2 regions of the Cellulomonas sp. GbtcB1 genome follow, and region 2 is predicted to be linked to the other one. Evidence: predicted binding sites of a transcription regulator. Region 2 holds the regulator's gene; the other holds the start of a gene.
The links. The regulator LexA, encoded in region 2, represses DNA repair genes until DNA is damaged. The targets are predictions, from matches to a motif close to TCGAACANNTGTTCGA.
Positions count from the first base shown of each region.

Region 1: ruvA (Holliday junction branch migration protein RuvA) is a predicted target of LexA. The motif match lies at 2,025-2,040, and genes of this name have one in related genera.

Region 1 is NZ_JAGXJG010000041.1:16,710-26,127, reverse strand. It holds gene yajC (preprotein translocase subunit YajC) at 1-151, opposite strand, end outside; gene ruvB (Holliday junction branch migration DNA helicase RuvB) at 284-1,315, opposite strand; gene ruvA (Holliday junction branch migration protein RuvA) at 1,332-1,952, opposite strand; gene ruvC (crossover junction endodeoxyribonuclease RuvC) at 2,149-2,721, opposite strand; gene KVT14_RS14285 (YebC/PmpR family DNA-binding transcriptional regulator) at 2,901-3,656, opposite strand; gene pdxT (pyridoxal 5'-phosphate synthase glutaminase subunit PdxT) at 3,742-4,359, opposite strand; gene KVT14_RS14275 (pyridoxal phosphate-dependent aminotransferase) at 4,369-5,583, opposite strand; gene KVT14_RS14270 (NUDIX domain-containing protein) at 5,633-6,151, opposite strand; gene pdxS (pyridoxal 5'-phosphate synthase lyase subunit PdxS) at 6,259-7,182, opposite strand; gene KVT14_RS14260 (hypothetical protein) at 7,314-7,946, opposite strand; gene KVT14_RS14255 (glycosyltransferase family 4 protein) at 7,943-9,133, opposite strand; gene KVT14_RS14250 (phosphatidylinositol mannoside acyltransferase) at 9,166-9,418, opposite strand, start outside.
Region 2 is NZ_JAGXJG010000008.1:63,925-73,342, reverse strand. It holds gene KVT14_RS04890 (S9 family peptidase) at 1-315, opposite strand, end outside; gene nrdR (transcriptional regulator NrdR) at 472-981, opposite strand; gene KVT14_RS04880 (LysM peptidoglycan-binding domain-containing protein) at 1,473-1,868, opposite strand; gene lexA (transcriptional repressor LexA) at 2,124-2,867, shown strand; gene KVT14_RS04870 (aminotransferase class V-fold PLP-dependent enzyme) at 2,901-3,947, opposite strand; gene KVT14_RS04865 (LysR family transcriptional regulator) at 4,030-4,983, shown strand; gene KVT14_RS04860 (L-lactate dehydrogenase) at 4,980-5,948, opposite strand; gene KVT14_RS04855 (ATP-dependent DNA helicase) at 6,127-8,265, opposite strand; gene hflX (GTPase HflX) at 8,327-9,418, opposite strand, start outside.

The DNA.
Region 1 (9,418 bases), on a different contig from region 2:
CGTACATGCCCGAGCCGGTCATCACCCGCTGGCCGGGCTGCAGGTTGTCGCGGAAGCTGAGCTGCTCCCGCTGCGCCTTGCGCTGGCGGCTGGACAGCAGCCACATCGCCCCGAGGCCGATGACGAGGATGATGAGGAAGGTCGGGTCCACGAAGAAACAGCTCCTGACTGCGTACGACGTCGGCCGCAGTCTAGGCGCCACGGCTCCGGGCTCCTAACGACCGCGGGCGCGCGCCGGTTCCCTGTGCGGGACCTGTTCGTGCCGCCGCGGCGCGCGGGGGTCTCAGCCGAACAGCGTATCCGCCGGGGTCGGCGCGGACAGCCCCAGGTGCGCCCACGCCTCGGGCGTCGCGACGCGCCCGCGCGGGGTCCGGCCGATCAGCCCCTCGCGCACGAGGAACGGCTCGGCGACGGTCTCGACGGTCTCCGGCTCCTCGCCCACCGCCACGGCCAGCGTGGTGAGCCCGACCGGGCCGCCGCCGAACCGGGTGCACAACGCCGTCAGCACCGACCGGTCGAGCCGGTCGAGCCCGCGCCGGTCCACCTCGTACACCTCGAGCGCCGCGCGCGCCGCGTCGAGCGAGAGCGTGCCGTCACCGCGGACCTGCGCCCAGTCGCGCACCCGGCGCAGCAGCCGGTTGGCGATCCGCGGGGTGCCGCGGGACCGGGAGGCGATCTCGGCGGCCGCCTCGTGCGCGAGCGGCACGCCCAGCAGCCCCGCCGACCGGACCAGCACCCGCTCCAGCTCGTCGTCGGCGTAGAAGTCCAGATGCCCCGTGAACCCGAACCGGTCGCGCAGCGGCGCCGGGAGCAGACCGGCGCGCGTGGTGGCGCCGACGACGGTGAACGGCGGCAGCGCCAGCGGGATCGCGCTCGCGCCCGCGCCCTTGCCCACCACCACGTCGACCCGGAAGTCCTCCATCGCGACGTAGAGCAGCTCCTCGGCGGGCCGAGCGAGCCGATGGATCTCGTCGATGAACAGCACCTCGTTCTCCTCCAGCGAGGAGAGGATCGCGGCGAGGTCGCCGGCGTGCTGGATCGCGGGGCCGCTGGTGACGCGCAGCGAGGTGCCGAGCTCGGCGGCGATGATCATGGCGAGCGTCGTCTTGCCGAGCCCGGGCGGGCCGGACAGCAGCACGTGGTCGGGCGCCCGGCCGCGGCCGAGGGCGGCCTGCAGCACGAGCGACAGCTGCTCGCGCACGACCTTCTGGCCGACGAACTCGTCGAGGTGCCGCGGGCGCAGCGCCGCCTCTGCGGCGCGCTCCAGGTCGTCGGCGCCGGGGCGCACGACCGAGTCCGCCGGGTCGACGTCCACGCCGAGGTCGACCTCGTCAGCCACGGCCGCCGCCCAGGGTGCGCAGCGCCGCGCGCAGCACGCCCGCCACCTCGGCCTCGCCTACGGGCTCGTCGCTGCCGTCGAGCACGGCGGCGACCGCGTCGGCGGCGGCCTTCTGGTTCCAGCCCAGGCCCACGAGCGCGTCGACCACCTGGTCGCGGCGGTCGGCCGGCCCGGCCGTGGCCGCCCCGCCGCCGGCGAGCGCGACCGGGGCCGGGGCGCCGAGCCGGTCGGCGAGCTCCAGCACGATCCGCTGCGCGCCCTTCTGCCCGATGCCCGGCACCCGCTTGAGCGCGGCCAGGTCCTCGGTGGCGACCGCGCGGCGCAGCCCGTCCGGGGTGTGCACCGCGAGCATCGCCAGCGCGAGCCGCGGGCCCACGCCGCTGACCTGCTGCAGCACCTCGAAGACCTCGCGCTCGTCGTCGTCCGCGAACCCGAACAGGGTCAGCGACTCCTCGCGCACCACCAGCGAGGTGTGCAGCGTGGCGGTCGCCCCGACCCGCAGGCCCGCGAGCGTCGCCGGGGTCGCCTGCACGAGCATGCCGACGCCGCCGACCTCCACGACGGCGGCGTCCAGCCGCACGGCCTGCACGGTCCCGTGCACCGAGGCGATCACTCCGGCTCCTCCCAGTCGCGGCGGGCGCGGGACCGGCGTGGCCGGGCGCCCGCCGTGCAGTCTGCCACGCGTGCGAACAGGTGTACGAACGACACGCGGCCGGCGCGGTCCGCGCGGCCGGGTGGAGACGGGTGGAGCGTTCTGCCCACGCGCGCCGCGTCCCGGCAGAACGCTCCACCCGAGCTGCGGGTCGGGGTCAGCGCGACGGGACCCGGCGGGCCGCCTGCTCGGCCTGGGCCCACGCGCGCTGCGCGGCGGTCATCGAGCCCGGGGCGCGCTGCGGGGCGCCGACCGCGCCGGCCGGGCGCCACAGGTGGCAGATCGCCAGGGCGAGCGCGTCGGCGGCGTCGGCGGGCCGCGGCAGCTCGTCGAGGGACAGCAGCCGCTGCACCATCGACTGCACCTGCGGCTTCGCGGCCCGGCCGCTGCCCGTGACGGCGGCCTTCACCTCGGACGGCGTGTGCATCGCGACCGGGATCTTCCGGCGCGCCGCCGCGAGCATCGCGATGCCGGCGACCTGGGCGGTGCCCATCACGGTGCTGACGTTGTGCTGCGCGAACACCCGCTCGACCGCCAGCGCGTCGGGGGCGTGCTCCTCGAGCCACTCGTCGATGGTCGCGGCGATGACGAGCAGCCGCTGGTCGATGTCGGCGGCCGGCGCGCTCTGCGCGACCCCGACGGCCACCATCCGCACCTTCCGGCCGGGCAGCCCGTCGACCACGCCCAGCCCGCAGCGGGTGAGTCCGGGGTCCACACCGAGTACGCGCACGCCCCCATCCTCGCAGCCCTGTTCAGTGGAGCGTTCTGCCCGACACGCCCGGCGTGTCTCGGCACAACGCTCCACTCATCTCCAGCCCGCGCCAGGCGACCACCGCCCGGACGCGACGACGCCCCGCGCCCGGGGGTCCGGGGCGGGGCGTCGTCGGTGCGGCAGCGGCCGAGGGGACGTCAGTCGTCCTCGAGCTCCGCCATGACCTCGTCGGAGGCGTCGAAGTTCGCGTAGACGTTCTGCACGTCGTCCGAGTCCTCGAGCGCGTCGATCAGCCGCAGGATCTTGCGGGCGCCCTCGGCGTCCACCTCGATCTGCGTGGCCGGGTAGAACACGACGTCGGCCGAGTCGTACTCGATGCCGGCCTCCTGCAGCGCCGTGCGCACCTTGACGAGGTCCGTGGCCTCGGAGAGCACCTCGAAGGCCTCGCCCGCGTCGTTGACCTCCTCGGCGCCCGCGTCGAGCACGGTCAGCATGACGTCGTCCTCGGTGGTGCCCTCCTTGGGGACCATGACGACGCCCTTGCGCGAGAACAGGTACGCCACCGAGCCCGGGTCGGCCATCTGGCCGCCGCTGCGGGTGAACGCGACGCGCACGTCGGCCGCCGCGCGGTTCCGGTTGTCGGTGAGGCACTCGACCAGGAACGCGACGCCGCCGGGGCCGTAGCCCTCGTAGAGGATCGTCTGGTAGTCCGCGCCGCCGGCCTCGGCACCCGAGCCGCGCTTGACGGCACGCTCGATGTTGTCGTTGGGGACCGAGGTCTTCTTGGCCTTCTGGATGGCGTCGAACAGCGTCGGGTTGCCCGCGGGGTCACCACCGCCGGTGCGCGCGGCGACCTCGATGTTCTTGATCAGCTTCGCGAAGAGCTTGCCGCGCTTCGCGTCGATCACGGCCTTCTTGTGCTTGGTGGTGGCCCACTTGGAGTGACCCGACATCGCTTCCCTCTCGTTTCCCGCGCCGCCCCGGCGCTGCCCGGGCCGGCGGTGCGGCGCGCTCCGGCAGCGGAGCGCGCCCCCGCTCTCACAGGGCGTCGCGGACGATCTCGACGAACAGCCGGTGCACCCGCGTGTCCCCCGTCACCTCCGGGTGGAAGGACGTGGCGAGCAACGAGCCCTGGCGCACCGCGACGATCCTACCGGCGGCGGGCCCCGACTCCACGCGGGCGAGCGCGGTCGCGGCCGGGCCGACCTCGTCGACCCAGGGCGCGCGGATGAACACGGCGTGCACCGGGTCCGCCGCGCTGTCCGGGACGCCGTCGATGGTCAGGTCGGTCTCGAACGAGTCGACCTGGCGCCCGAACGCGTTGCGGCGCACGGTGACGTCGAGCCCGCCCAGGGTGCGCTGCCCGTCGATGCCGCCGACGATCCGGTCGGCGAGCAGGATCATCCCGGCGCACGACCCGTAGGCGGGCATGCCTGCCTCGAGCCGCTTCCGCACGGGCACGTCGAGGTCGAACGCGCGCAGCAGCTTGTCGATCGTCGTCGACTCGCCGCCGGGCAGCACCAGGCCGTCGACGGCGTCGAGCTCGGACTCGCGGCGCACCGGGACGGCCTCGGCCCCGGTCGCGCGCAGCGCGGCGAGGTGCTCGCGGACGTCGCCCTGCAGGGCCAGGACACCGATGGTGGGGGTGGCGGTCACCCGCACATCCTACGAATCGGCGACGCCGGCCAGCGCACCGCCGCCGACGGCCGCGGCCGCCGCACCCGTGCGGGACCAGTCGGCCACCGCGTCGGCGAGCCGGGACAGGCCCTCGAGCAGCGCGCCGCGCTCGGCGGCCAGCGACACCCGCACCATGCCCTCGCCGCCCGGCCCGAACGCCGACCCCGGGGACACCGACACGTGCCGGTCGGCGAGCAGCCGCAGCGCGAACGCCTCGGAGTCCCGCATCGCGGCCGACACGTCGACCATGAGGTAGAACGCGCCCTGCGGCCGCACGGACGGGATGGCGCGCGCGTCCAGCAGCGCGACCGCGGCGTCGCGCCGCTCCCGGTACGAGTCGACCGCCGCGGTCACGTCGTCCTGCGGGCCGGTCAGCGCGGCGAGCGCGGCCCGCTGGCTGACCGAGGACGGGCAGGCGACGGTCGCCTCGGCGACCTGGCCGAGCAGGTCGATCACGCCCGGGTCGCGGGACACGACGTAGCCGAGCCGCCAGCCGGTCATCGCGTACGTCTTGGAGAAGCTGAAGAACGTGAGCACCCGGCCGTCGGTGTCGAAGGCGGCGGGGCTGGCGTGCGGGCGGTCGAAGGTGATCGCCTCGTAGCACTCGTCCGAGAACACCCACAGGTCCCGCTCGCGGGCCAGCTCGACGACGCCGGCCAGCAGCTCCGGCGGGTACATCGCGCCGGTGGGGTTGTTCGGCGAGCAGACGACGATCACCCGCGTGGCGGGCGTGATCGCCGCGGCGATGTCCTCGAGGGTCGGCACGAAGCCGTTCGCGGCGTGCGCCGGGTAGGTCGCGACGTCGACCCCGGCGGCCACGGCGGCCATCCGCCAGTTCGGGAACTCGGGGTCGGGCAGCAGCACCTGGTCCCCCGGGCCGGCGAGCGCGTTGATCGCCATGGCCAGCCCGTGCATCGCGCCGTGCGTCACGACCACGTCCGAGGCGGTGACGTCGAGGCCGTTGACCCGGCGCACCTTCTCGGCCAGCGCGGCCCGCAGCTCGGGGGTGCCGGTGCTCGACGTGTACGCGGTGTGCCCCGCGGCGGCGTCCCGGCCCGCCGCGGCGACGACGTGCGCGGGCGTCGGCACGTCGGGCTCGCCAATCTCCAGGCGGATCGCCTCCGGGTCGCGCATGGCGAGCTCCATGAGGGTGCGGATGCCGCTGCGGTGCATGCGGGTCACGGGCGAGGTCGAGATGGGCACCGGCCGACCCTAGCCGAGAACCAGGCCCGGACGTTACTCCCCGGTAACGTCAGTCGTCGCGCTGCAGGCCGAGGTGCCGCACGGACCCGTCCCAGCCCGCCAGCAGCGGCCGGACGAGGTCCGGCAGCCCCTCGGGGAACACCTCGCGCGTCTCGGCGGCCAGCTCGTCCAGGTGCCACCAGCGCAGCTCGTCCAGCACGTCCAGCTCGACCTCGGTCCAGCCGTCGCGCGCGATCGTCGCGGTGTCCACCGCGTCGGCGACCCGCGCCAGGAAGAACTCCTCGTCCTGGCGGCAGTGCTCGGCGTAGAAGTCGAACAGCGCGGACCGGGTGAGCACCGGGCCCACGAGCGCGGCGTCGTCCAGCAGCAGGCCGGTCTCCTCCCGGACCTCGCGCACCGCCGCCTCGCGCGCGGACTCCCCCGGGTCGATCCCGCCGCCGACGGTGAACCACCAGGACCGCTCGGGCTGGTCGACGTCGTGCCCGCGGACCAGCAGCAGCCGGTCCTCGGCGTCGACCAGCAGCACGCGCGCGGCCCGGCGGAACCGCAGGCCGTCCTCGCCCAGCACCCAGTCGGCGCCGAGCGAGGACCCGGTGGTCGCCGCCGGCGCCCCCGACGGCGACGGCCCGCCGGCCCCCGCGGGGGTCGACGGGCCGTCGGTCGGCACGGGGTGGGTCACCAGCCGCGCTCGGCCAGGCGGTGCGGCACCGGGACGTCGTCCACGTTGATGCCGACCATCGCCTCGCCCAGGCCGCGGGAGACCTTCGCGATGACGTCCGGGTCGTCGTAGAAGGTGGTGGCCTTGACGATCGCCGCGGCGCGCTGCGCCGGGTTGCCCGACTTGAAGATGCCGGAGCCGACGAACACGCCCTCGGCGCCGAGCTGGCGCATCATCGCCGCGTCGGCGGGGGTGGCGATGCCGCCCGCGGTGAACAGCACGACCGGCAGCTTGCCGGCGCGGGCCACCTCGACCACGAGGTCGTACGGCGCCTGCAGCTCCTTGGCGGCGAGGAACAGCTCGTCCTCGGGCAGCGAGGACAGCCGGCGGATCTCGTCGCGGATGGTCCGCATGTGGGTGGTCGCGTTCGACACGTCGCCGGTGCCGGCCTCGCCCTTGGAGCGGATCATCGCCGCACCCTCGGTGATGCGGCGCAGCGCCTCGCCCAGGTTGGTCGCGCCGCAGACGAACGGCACGGTGAACTGCCACTTGTCGATGTGGTGCGCGTAGTCGGCCGGGGTGAGCACCTCGGACTCGTCGACGTAGTCCACGCCGAGGCTCTGCAGCACCTGCGCCTCGACGAAGTGGCCGATGCGGGCCTTCGCCATGACCGGGATCGACACCGTGCTGACGATGCCGTCGATGAGGTCCGGGTCGCTCATGCGCGCGACGCCGCCCTGGGCGCGGATGTCGGCGGGCACCCGCTCGAGCGCCATGACGGCGACCGCGCCGGCGTCCTCGGCGATCTTGGCCTGCTCGGCCGTGACGACGTCCATGATCACGCCGCCCTTGAGCATCTCCGCCATACCGCGCTTCACGCGGGCGGTGCCCACCGCGGGGACGTCGGTGCCGGTGGCGGGCTGGCTGGTGTCGGTGGTCACGGAGGTCCTCGCAGTTCGGCTCAGGGGAGTTTCCGGGTCCCATCGTAGTCGCGCCGGGCGGTGCGGCGGGCGGGCGTCCACGGGGCGCGCGCGGGCGCCGGGGCGACCGGCGGCGCGACCGGTGCCGGCCGTCAGGCGGCGGCCGGCGGCTGCCCGGGCCGGCCGAGCGCGGCGGGCCACGCGTCGTCCAGCTCGAGCGTCTGCGGCATCGGCGCGCGCCCGGCGAGCCGGAGCGTGCGGACCGCCCAGCCGCGGCGCATCCGCTGCGCCTGGGCCACGGCCTCGTTGTGGAACCGGCGCGCGAGCTGCACCCGGTACCAGGCGTCGCCGAGCGCGTCGATCAGCTCGGCCGCGCCGGGCTCCTCGCGCAGGGCGGCGACCTCCTCGGGGTCGTCCAGCGCCTCGCGCAGCGTCGCGGACAGCTCGGACTCGACCAGCCCGCGGTCGGCCGTGGCGGGGTCGACCTGCTCGGGCCCGCGCAGCTCGGCCGGCAGCCGCGCCATGCCCTGCGTCTGCGGGCTGCCGGCGGCGATCGACGCCCAGGACGCCTCGCCGACCAGCACCGAGCTGACCGGGTCGAGCACGCCCGACGCGGCCAGGGTGGACGCCGCCGACGCCCGGCGGAGCAGCTGGGTGTCCACGACGGCGCGGGACGCGGCGACCTTGCGGTGCAGCCGGTCGATGCGCGACGCCGCCACCCAGGACCACCAGAGCACGACGAGGAGCACGCCGACCACGAGGACAGCGGTCTCCGACCAGCTCATTCGTCACCCCGCAGCCGCCGCAGCGCCGTCCGGGCCCCGCGCCGCGAGGTGGGGTCCTCGCCCACGGGCGCGGCGCTGCCCTCGACCGCCATCTCGTACACCGTGAGCACCTGGTGCGTCACCGTCGACCAGTCGTACCGCGCCACCGCGGTCTCCCCCGCGGCGGCGATCCGCGCCCGCCCCTCGGCGTCGCCGAGCAGCCCGACCAGCACCCGCGCGAGGTCGGCCGAGTCGCCGGTGCGGAACAGCGCGCCGGCCTCGCCGTCGTCCAGCACCCGCCGGAACGCGCCGAGGTCGGACGCCAGCACCGCGGTGCCGGCGCTCATCGCCTCGACCAGCACGATGCCGAACGACTCCCCGCCGGTCTGCGGCGCGCAGTACACGTCCGCCGACGCCAGCAGGCGGGCCTTGTCCTCGTCGCTGATCCCGCCCAGGAACTCCACCGCGTCGGCGTCGTCGCCGATCAGCTCGCGGACCTCCTCGGGGCCGGTGTCGCCGCGGCCGGCGACCAGGAACCGCGCGCCCGGGAACGCCCGGCGCACCTCCGGCACGGCGCCGAGCAGCACGGGCAGGCCCTTGCGGGGCTCGTCCAGCCGGCCCAGGAACACGACGGTCGGCGCCTCGGGGGTGCCGACCCAGCGCTCGTCGGTCGGCGCCCCGGAGAACGCGTCCACGAACACGCCGTTCGGGATCACCACGGCGTCGCCGCCCAGGTGCTCGACCAGGGTGCGGCGCGCGTCCTCGGACACGGCGATCCGGGCGCCGATCTTCTCCAGCGACTGCCGCACCAGCGGGTAGGCGATCTGCAGCGAGCGGGACCGCACCAGCGACGAGTGGAACGTCGCGACGACGGGGCCGTCCGCGATCCACAGCGCGAGCATGCTCAGCGACGGCGTGGCCGGCTCGTGCAGGTGCAGCACGTCGAACTGGCCCGCCTCCAGCCAGCGGCGCACCTTCGCGGCGGTGAGCGGGCCGAACGCCAGCCGGGCGACCGAGCCGTTGTACCGGACCGGCACCGCCTTCCCCGCGGACGTCATGTAGTCCGGGATCGGGGTCTCGTCGTCGGCGGGGGCCAGCACGGACACGCTGTGCCCGCGGCCGATCAGCGCCTCGGCGAGGTCCCGGACGTGGAACTGCACGCCGCCGGGCACGTCGAAGGAGTACGGGCAGACGATGCCGACCCGCAGCGGCCGGGACGGGCCCGGGGGCAGGCCGGCGATCACCGGGCGGCTCCCCCGGCCTCCGCCGCGAGGGTCCGCGCGTACCGCTCGGGGTCGAGGTCGGCCACGAACACCTTCTGCAGCATGTGCCAGTCCTGCGGGGTGCGGGCGATGCCGCGGCCGAGGTCGTCGACCCACGCCTGGGTGAGCACGGCGACGCGGTCGGCCTTCGGCACGTCGTCCGGGACCGTCAGCAGGCGGCCGAACTCGATGACGACGCCCCACGCGGTCCCGGCGGCCCGGCGGCGCGCG
Region 2 (9,418 bases):
CAGCGGGGCGTCGGTGAGCCGGACCGGCTCGCCGCCGGCGGCCTCGACCAGGAACAGCTGCGGGCGGCCCTTCGGCTCGGCGCGCAGGAACGCGACCCAGCGACCGTCCGGGGACACCTGGGGGTCGGTGTCGCGGTGGCCACGGGTCAGGCGCTGCGGCGGGGTCGCGCCGTCGGTGGCCACCCGCCAGAGCTGGCCGGTGTACTCGTCGGACTCGAGGTCCGGGGCGGTGCGGGCGACGACGGCGAAGGAGCCGTCAGGGGCGACCGCGGGGGTTCCGGGAGCGTGCAGGAGCGCGAGGTCAGCTGGGATCACGCAGCCGACGTTAATACGCTCGGGGCCCCCGCGGGGCCGGAGCCGCCGCCGCGGGGCCCGCGCGAGCCGGTGCGAGCCGGTGCGGGACGGGCCCGGACGGGTCCGTGCCCGGGCTCGGAGCGGACCACGGGCCGGTCCGGGCCGCCGGGCGACGCCTCAGGCGGTCGGGGCGTCCTCGGCCGGGGCGGGCGACGACGCGGCGCGGGCGGCGTCGGCCGCCTCGTTCTCCGCGCGCAGCACGGTGATCGCCGCCTCGAAGTCCTCGAGGCTGTTGAACGCCTGGTAGACGCTGGCGAACCGCAGGTAGGCCACCTCGTCCAGGTCGCGCAGCGGGCCGAGGATCGCGAGACCGATCTCGTACGCGTCGAGCTCGGCGCTCCCGCTCGCGCGCAGGTTCTCCTCGACGCGCTGGGCGAGCACCGCGAGGTCGTCGTCGCTGACCGGGCGGCCCTGGCAGGCCTTCCGGACGCCGTTGACGATCTTCTCCCGGCTGAACGGCTCCGTGGCGCCGGACCGCTTCACCACGGACAGGCTCGCGGTCTCGATCGTGGTGAACCGTCGGTTGCACTGCGGGCACTGGCGCCGGCGCCGGATCGACAGGCCGTCGTCCGACGTGCGGGAGTCGACGACGCGGGAGTCGGCGTGACGGCAGAACGGGCAGTGCATGGACGCCTCCTCCGGGATGTGGTGCACGCGTCGGGCCGGCGACCGCGGCGACGCGCGCCCGCCCGGACGACCGAGACACGGTAGGGCCCCGGGAGCGGGCGGTGCAAGGCGGATCCGCGGAGGGGTGAACGCGCAGTTCAGCGCCCCGGGAAAGCGGTGCCCGGACAGACGACGAGGGTGGCCGCTGCTGCGGCCACCCTCGTGGGGACGCCCCCGTCCCGTCTCGTCCGGACGACTCGCCTCGTCCGGACGGTTGCTGCACGCCTCTGCGCCCGGCCCGAGGGCCAGGACGACGACGCGTCCCTCGCGGCGAGCCCCCCAGCCAGCCGTTCGAGGTGGCACCACAGTAGAGGCGCGCCGGCCAATTACGCAAGCACAGAGTGCCGTAATCCGTTCGAGACCTCCATGCCCGGTTGACCAGCAGCTTCGGAACCCCGTCGCGCTGCGATGAGACCGTCGCTCACCGCCGCCTGGCTGTGTCCGACGGGACGTCAGGAGCCGGCGGGAAGCAGCAGGACCTGACCGGCCTGGAGCGAGGCGTCCGCCAGACCGTTGAGCTCCTGCAGGCCGAGGACGACGTCCCGCACATCCTCCCCCGGCCCCGCCACGCTCGCGGCGATCGCCCACAGCGTCTCGCCCGACTGCACGGCGTGCGTCGTCACCTCGGTGGCGCGCTCCGGGGCCTCGGCCACCGCGCGGCCGCCCACGAGGCCGCCGAGCACGACCGCCAGGCCCAGGAGGGTGACGACGACGCGACCGCGCCGCGTCAGGTGGAGGCGGCCCTCGCCACCTGCGGCGACCGGCCGACGCGCATCCCCGTCGCGTCGGGCGGGCGCCTGCCGGCGCGCCGGACGGGCGATCCCCGGGTGTGCTGCGATCGCGCTCATCCCCACCACTTCCCTCCTGGGCCGCCGGGCGACCCGAGTCGAACACCTGTTCGTTCGAACGCTTGTACGATGGAACCACACCCCACCGACGATGTCGAGACACGATCGAACAGGTGTTTGATCCCGTCCGTCCGTCCCCCTACGCTCGGTGACGTCGGGTACAGCGCACCACGAGGCACTGACACGCCCGCCCGACGGACCGCCGCGGACCCACCTGCAGGCGGCTGACCTGGGCGGACGGGACGGGAGCGGGACATGGCGAGCGACGGGACGGGCACCGCGGCGGGCCTCGGCGAGGTGGCCGTGGCCGAGCTCGGGGACGGCGACGGCCTCACGCCGCGCCAGCGGCTGGTCCTCGAGACGGTGCGCGCGTCGGTCGAGTCGCGCGGCTACCCGCCGAGCATGCGGGAGATCGGCGACGCCGTCGGCCTCACCAGCCCGTCGAGCGTCAAGCACCAGCTCACCGCGCTCGAGCGCAAGGGCTACCTGCGCCGCGACCCGAACCGGCCGCGCGCGATCGAGGTCGTCCAGCCGGACGACTCGCGCGGCGTCGCGCCGCTCCCCGGCGTCGCCGGCATCATGGGGATCGGCGACGCCGACTCCGCCGCGCGCGAGGGCGCGCCCGAGGCGGCGTACGTGCCCGTGGTGGGGCGGATCGCCGCCGGCGGCCCGATCCTCGCCGAGCAGCTCGTCGAGGACGTGTTCCCGCTCCCCCGCCAGCTCGTGGGCACGGGCGAGCTGTTCCTGCTCAAGGTCGTCGGGGACTCGATGGTCGACGCCGCGATCTGCGACGGCGACTGGGTCGTGGTCCGCCGGCAGCCCGTCGCCGAGAACGGCGAGATCGTCGCCGCGATGCTCGACGGCGAGGCGACGGTCAAGACGCTCAAGCGCGCGGACGGCCACGTGTGGCTGCTGCCGCAGAACCCCGCGTACTCGCCGATCGACGGCGACCACGCGCAGGTGCTCGGCCGCGTCGTCTCGGTGCTGCGCTCCCTCTGACGCGGCACCGGCCGGGCGCGACCCGGCCGGCGGTCAGACCTCCCCGTGCAGCGCGGTGAGCGCGCGCTGCACGTCCGCGGCGTCGTTCCAGACGTGGAACGCCAGCCGCACCCGCCCGGCGCGCCCGGCGACCCGGCAGCCCGCCGCCACCAGAGCTCCGCGACGCCGCCCCTCCGGGTCGGGCAGCGTCACGATCGCGCTGCCACCGGGCCCGAGCCCGAGACCCGCGCGGAAGGCGTCGGCGAGCCCGACGGCGTGCGCCTGGACGGCGTCCCGGTCCGCACCCGCGAACACGTCCAGCGACTCGGCGGCGCCGAGCCACGCCTGCCACGCCGGCGACACGTCGAACCGCCGCGCGTCCCCCGCCAGCCGCATCTCGGGCCCGTAGCAGGACGCCCAGGGGTCGTCGCCCGCGTACCAGCCCGCGTGCACGGGGACCAGCGCGTCCTGCGCCTCCGCCCGCACGGTGAGGAAGCCCGTCCCGCGCGGGGCGCACAGCCACTTGTACGCCGCGGTCACGCTCACGTCGTACCGGGACGCGTCGACGCGGCGCCACCCCGCTGCCTGGGTGAGGTCGCACAGCGTCCGGCTGCCCGCCGCCCGCGCCGCCGCGAGCACCGCGTCGTCGTCGAGCACCGCGCCGGTCGCCGACTGCACCAGCGAGTAGGCGACCAGGTCGACACCCGGCACGACGGCCTCGGCCAGCCGGTCCGCGGGCACGTGCTCGACCCGCAGCCGGCCCTGCGCGAGGAAGGGGAACACCACCGAGCTGAAGTCGCCGTCGACGCACAGCACGCGCGCGCCGTCCGGGAGCGACGCCGCGACCACCGCGGCCATCGCCGAGACCTGCGACCCGATCGCCACCCGGTCGGCGGGCACGTCCACCAGCGCCGCGAACCGCTCGCGCGCGGTCACCACCGCCTGCTCGTACCGCGCCACGTCGAGGCCGCCCGACGACCACCGGTCCACGTCCTCGCGCAGCGCGCGGGCGGTGCGACGGGGTGCGACGCCCGCCGTGGCCGCGTCGAGGTGCCCCGGAACCGGGTCGAAGTCGGATCGGAGATCGTCGAGCGTGCGCATGGTTCCAGGCTCACCGATCGGCACGCATGCGAGCAACGACCAGTTCATCATCAACCCATGCGGCGCACTTATGCTTCGGCGCATGGTCTCCCGGAGCCTCGACGCCGCCGCGCTGCGCCTCGTCCGCGCCGTCCAGGACACCGGCAGCGTCACCGCCGCCGCGCGGGAGCTCGGCCTGACGCAGCCGGCGGCGAGCCAGCAGCTGCGTGCCGTCGAGCGGCTGGTGGGCACGCCGGTCGTGGTGCGCGCCGGGCGCGGGGTCCGGCTGACCGAGGCCGGTCAGGTGCTCGCCCGCAACGCGTCGGCCGTCCAGTCCGCGCTGGACGCGACCCTGGAGGAGGTCGCGGCCGTCGCCAGCCTGCGCGCCGGCCGGGTCCGGGTCGCCGCGTTCCCCTCGGCTGCGGCCACGCTGCTCCCGAGCGCGCTCGCCGCGCTGCGCACCGCCCACCCGGGGATCGGGGTCACGCTCGTGGAGGCGGAGCCGCCGGAGGCGCTGGCCGAGCTCGCCGCCGGCCGGGTGGACGTCGCCGTGACGTTCCGCGACGCGCTGCCGGACCCGCGCCCGGCGGACGACGACCGGCTGCGGCGCGTCCCCCTGCTGCGGGACGAGGTGCTCGTCGTGCTGCCCGCGTCCGACGGCCGCGCCGCCGGCGAGCCGGTCGACCTCGCCGGCCTGGCCGACCGGCCGTGGATCGCGGGCTGCCCGCAGTGCCGCGCGCAGCTCGTCGGCACCTGCGCCCGCGCCGGCTTCGCCCCGCGGGTCGACTTCGCGACCGACGACTACCTGGCGGTGCTCGGCCTGGTCCGGGCCGGGCTCGGCGTGGCGACCCTGCCGGGCCTGGCGCTGGCCGCGCTGCCGCACCCGGGCGTCACGGTGCACCCCGCCCGGCCCGGCGCCGCGCGGCTCGTGGAGGCCGTCGGCGAGGCGGGCACCGCGCGGGTGCCCGCCGTGGTCGCCGCGCTGGCGGCGCTGCGCGAGGCCGCGACGGCGGTGCGGCACCCGCACGTGCGGGTGCCGCGTCCGCGCACCGCCTAGAGCCCGAACCGGCGGGCGACCGCGCGCAGCTGCTCGCCCGAGCGGCGGAGCCCCGCGAGCTCGTCGGTCGACATCGGGACCTGCAGCCGCTCGCCGACGCCGGAGCGCCCGACGATCGACGGGACCGACAGGCAGACGTCGCTGATCCCGTGGTAGCCGTCGAGCAGCGACGACACCGGCAGGATGCGGCGCTCGTCCTTGACGATCGCCTCGATGATCCGCGAGCCCGCGAGCGCCACCGCGTAGTTCGTCGCGCCCTTGCCGGCGATGATCCGGTAGGCCGAGTCGACGACCTCGCGGGCGATCGACTCGCGGACCTCGTGGGTGAGCGGCACGTGGCCCTCGATCGCGTTCCAGTCGAGGATCGGCACGCCGCCGATGGTCGCCGAGGACCACAGCGGCAGCTCGGTGTCGCCGTGCTCGCCCGCGATGTAGGCGTGCACGTTCTGCACGGCGACGCCGGTGTACTGCGCGATGAGGTACCGCAGCCGCGAGGAGTCGAGCACCGTGCCGGACCCGAACAGCTGCGTCGGCGGCAGGCCGGAGAACTTCAGGGCGGCGTACGTGACGATGTCGACCGGGTTCGTCACCATCACGTACACGGCGTTCGGCGCGACCTCGACGAGCGAGGGCAGGATCTTCTTGACCAGGGCGATGGTCGCCTCGGCCAGGTCGATCCGGGTCTGCCCGGGCTTCTGCTTGGCGCCCGCGGTGATCATGACGACGTCGGCGTCGGCGCACGCGGCGATGTCGTCCGACCCGATGACCTCGGCCATCGGCATGAACTGGATGCCGTGCCCGAGGTCCAGCGCCTCGGCCTCGACCTTCGCCTTGTTGATGTCGTAGAGCACGACGCTGCGGGCCGCGCCGCGCATGAGCGCCGCGTAGGCCATGGTCGACCCGACCGCGCCCGCGCCGACGACCGCCAGCTTGGTGGTGCGGCGGGGCTGCAGGGGCGTGCCCACCAGACCCAGCTCGTCGCCCTCGACGTCGTCGATCTGCTCGCTCACGGCGGTCCTCCCGTACGTGCTGCCCGTGCTCGCGCGCCGGTCGGCGCGCTGGTCACGAGGCTAGCGGGCCCACCCGCCCGGGCGCGCCCCGGGCGGGGGCCCCGGGCGCGTCGCGGGGCCGCGGACGCCCTGGTCAGGCGGTCGGCGCGGGCGCCGCGAGCCGGCGGAGCGCCCCCAGGGCCACCTCGCGGTCGGTCGTCCGCCAGAACGCCGGCAGCGACCGCGTGAGGAACTCCCCGTACCGGGCCGTCGACAGCCGGGGGTCGAGCACCGCGACGACGCCCCGGTCCCCCGTCGACCGGATCAGCCGCCCCGCGCCCTGGGCGAGCAGCAGCGCGGCGTGCGTCGCCGCCACCGACATGAAGCCGTTGCCGCCGGAGGCCGCCACCGCCTCCGACCGGGCCGACTTCACCGGGTCGTCCGGCCGCGGGAACGGGATGCGGTCGATGATCACGAGCTGGTTCGACCGCCCCGGCACGTCGACGCCCTGCCAGAGCGACAGGGTGCCGAACAGGCAGGTCGGCTCGTCGGCGGCGAACTGCTTCACGAGCGTCGGGAGCTGGTCCTCGCCCTGCACGAGCACCGGGACGTCGAGCCGCTCGCGCATCGCCTCGCCGACCGCGACCGCGGCCCGGCGGGAGGAGAACAGGCCGAGCGTGCGGCCGCCCGCGGCGGTGATCAGCGCCTCGATCTCGTCGAGCTGCGCGTCGGTGGCGGGCTCGCGCCCCGGGGGCGGCAGGCGGCGGGCGATGTAGAGGATGCCCTGCCTCGGGTAGTCGAACGGGCTGCCGACGTCGACGCCGTGCCACGGCAGCGACGCGGGGGCCGGGCTCGCCGCCGGCTTCGGCACGTCCAGCGTGGTGCCCTCGCTGCCGCCCGGCGCCGACACCGCGACGGTCGCTGCCGTCGCGGTCGCCGCGGCCGCCTCGCCCGCGCCCTCCAGCCCGATGCTGCGGGCCATCGACCGGAACTCGCCGCCGAGGCTCAGCGTCGCCGAGGTCAGCACCGACGCGCGCCCGGACAGCAGGTGCGTCCGGATCAGCCCGTTCACGGCGAGCGGCGCGGCGTACAGCCGGGTGGCGCCGTCGCGCTCGGCGCGGGAGCACCACAGCACCGTGTACCGCTGGTCGTCGGCCTCGGCGGCCATCCGCTCGGCGACCTCGAACAGGGCGAGCACGGACGACGTCGCGATCTTCAGCCCGCTGTCCGCCGGTGCTGCCTCGCCCGCCGCGGGCTTCTCGGGGCGCAGCGCCGACAGCAGGCCGCGCGCCGCGTCGCGCACCATCGCGACCGCCTGCCGGGTGCCCTCCGGGAGCCCCTGGGTGAACCGACCCTCGGGCAGGTGGATCAGCGCGGCGCCGAGGGCGGTCGCCGCCGAGTCGAGCTCGGTGGTCGCGATGCCGCCGTGCCGGCGCGCCATCCGGCCCGCGTGCTCGACGCTGCCGACGGACAGCTCGGCCGTGGACTGGGCGGTGACCCGGTCGGCGAGCTCGTGTGCCTCGTCGACGACCAGCACCTGGTGCTCGGGCAGCACGTGCGGCGAGCCGGACGCCGCCACGCCGAGCATCGCGTGGTTCGTCACCACGACGTCGGCGGACCGGGCGGCGGCGCGGGCGCGCTCCGGGAAGCACTCCTCGAGCAGCGGGCAGCGCTGGCCCAGGCACTCCAGCGACGTGACCGACACCTGGCGCCACGCCCGGTCGGTCACGCCGGGGACCAGGTCGTCGCGGTCGCCGGTCTCGGTCTCCTCGGCCCACTCCCGCAGCCGGACCACCTGCGCGCCGAGCGACTCCTTGCCCGCGTCCTCGCCGTCGGCGGGGTCGGTCGTGGACGGGTGCTCGGCCGCGCCGCGGTCCCCGAGGTCGAACAGCATGCCCTGGTCGTCCGGCGGGTAGCCGCCCGACGTCTTGTGCACGCACACGTAGTTGTGCCAGCCCTTGAGCAGCGCGATCCGGGGCTTGCGGGGCAGCTCGGGGGCGAGCGCGTCCGCGACCAGCGGCAGGTCGCGGGTCATCACCTGGCGCTGGAGCGCGAGCGTCGCGGTCGACACGACCACCCGCTCGTCGGCGACCACGGCGTGCCGCACGGAGGGCACCAGGTACCCGAGCGACTTCCCGGTGCCGGTGCCGGCCTGGACGAGCAGGTGCTCGCCCTTCTCGACCGCCTCGGCGACCTGGTTCGCCATCCGGCGCTGGCCCTCGCGGGGCGAGCCGCCGAGCGCCGCGACCGCCACGTCGAGCAGGTGGTCGACGTCGGGAGCGGGATCGGGCACCCGGACAGGGTAGTCGGGCGCGGGGACACCTCCGGCACGCGGAGGGTCCCCGCGCGGGGCCTCAGCCGCGCTCGACGGCCGCTGCGGCGAGCTCGGTCGCCAGCGCCTGGTCGACCCGGCCGCGGAGCGCGGTGCCCTGCGGCGTGTGCTCCTCGGCGTCGATCTCGCCCGTCTCGTGCACCCGGTGCACCAGGTCGCCGCGGTCGTACGGGATCACCAGGTCGACCGTCACGCCCGGGCGCGGCAGCTGGTCGGCGATGACCGCCTGCAGCTCCTCGATGCCCTCGCCGGTGTGCGCGGAGACCACGACGGCACCGTGCTCCCGCGAGCGCAGCCGGGCCACGGCCTCGGGCTCGGCCAGGTCGGCCTTGTTGAGCACGATGATCTCGGGCACGTCCATGGCGCCCGGGATGTCGGCGAACACGTGCCGCACCGCGGCGATCTGCCCCTCCGGGTCCGGGTGCGACGCGTCGACGACGTGCAGCACCAGGTCGGCGTCGGCGACCTCCTCGAGCGTCGACCGGAACGCCTCGACCAGCTGGTGCGGCAGGTTCCGGACGAAGCCGACGGTGTCCGCGAGCGTGAACACGCGGCCGTCCGCGGCCTGGGCGCGCCGCACCGTCGGGTCCAGGGTGGCGAACAGCGCGTTCTCCACCAGGACGCCGGCGTCGGTGAGCCGGTTGAGCAGCGAGGACTTGCCCGCGTTGGTGTACCCGGCGATCGCGACCGACGGGATCGCGTTCTTCTTCCGGGACGCCCGCTTGGTGGCACGGGCCGGCTCCATCGCGGCGATCTCGCGGCGCAGCTTGGCCATCCGGTCGCGGATGCGGCGGCGGTCCAGCTCGATCTTCGTCTCACCGGGTCCGCGCGAGCCCATGCCGGCGCCGGCGCCGCCGACCTGGCCACCGGCCTGCCGGGACATCGAGTCGCCCCAGCCGCGCAGGCGCGGCAGCAGGTACTCGAGCTGCGCGAGCTCGACCTGGGCCTTGCCCTCCCGGGACTTGGCGTGCTGGGCGAAGATGTCGAGGATCAGCGCGGTGCGGTCGACGACCTTGACCTTCACCACGTCCTCCAGCGCGCGGCGCTGGGACGGGGCGAGCTCGCCGTCGACGACCACGGTGTCCGCGCCGACGGCCAGCACCACGCCCGCGAG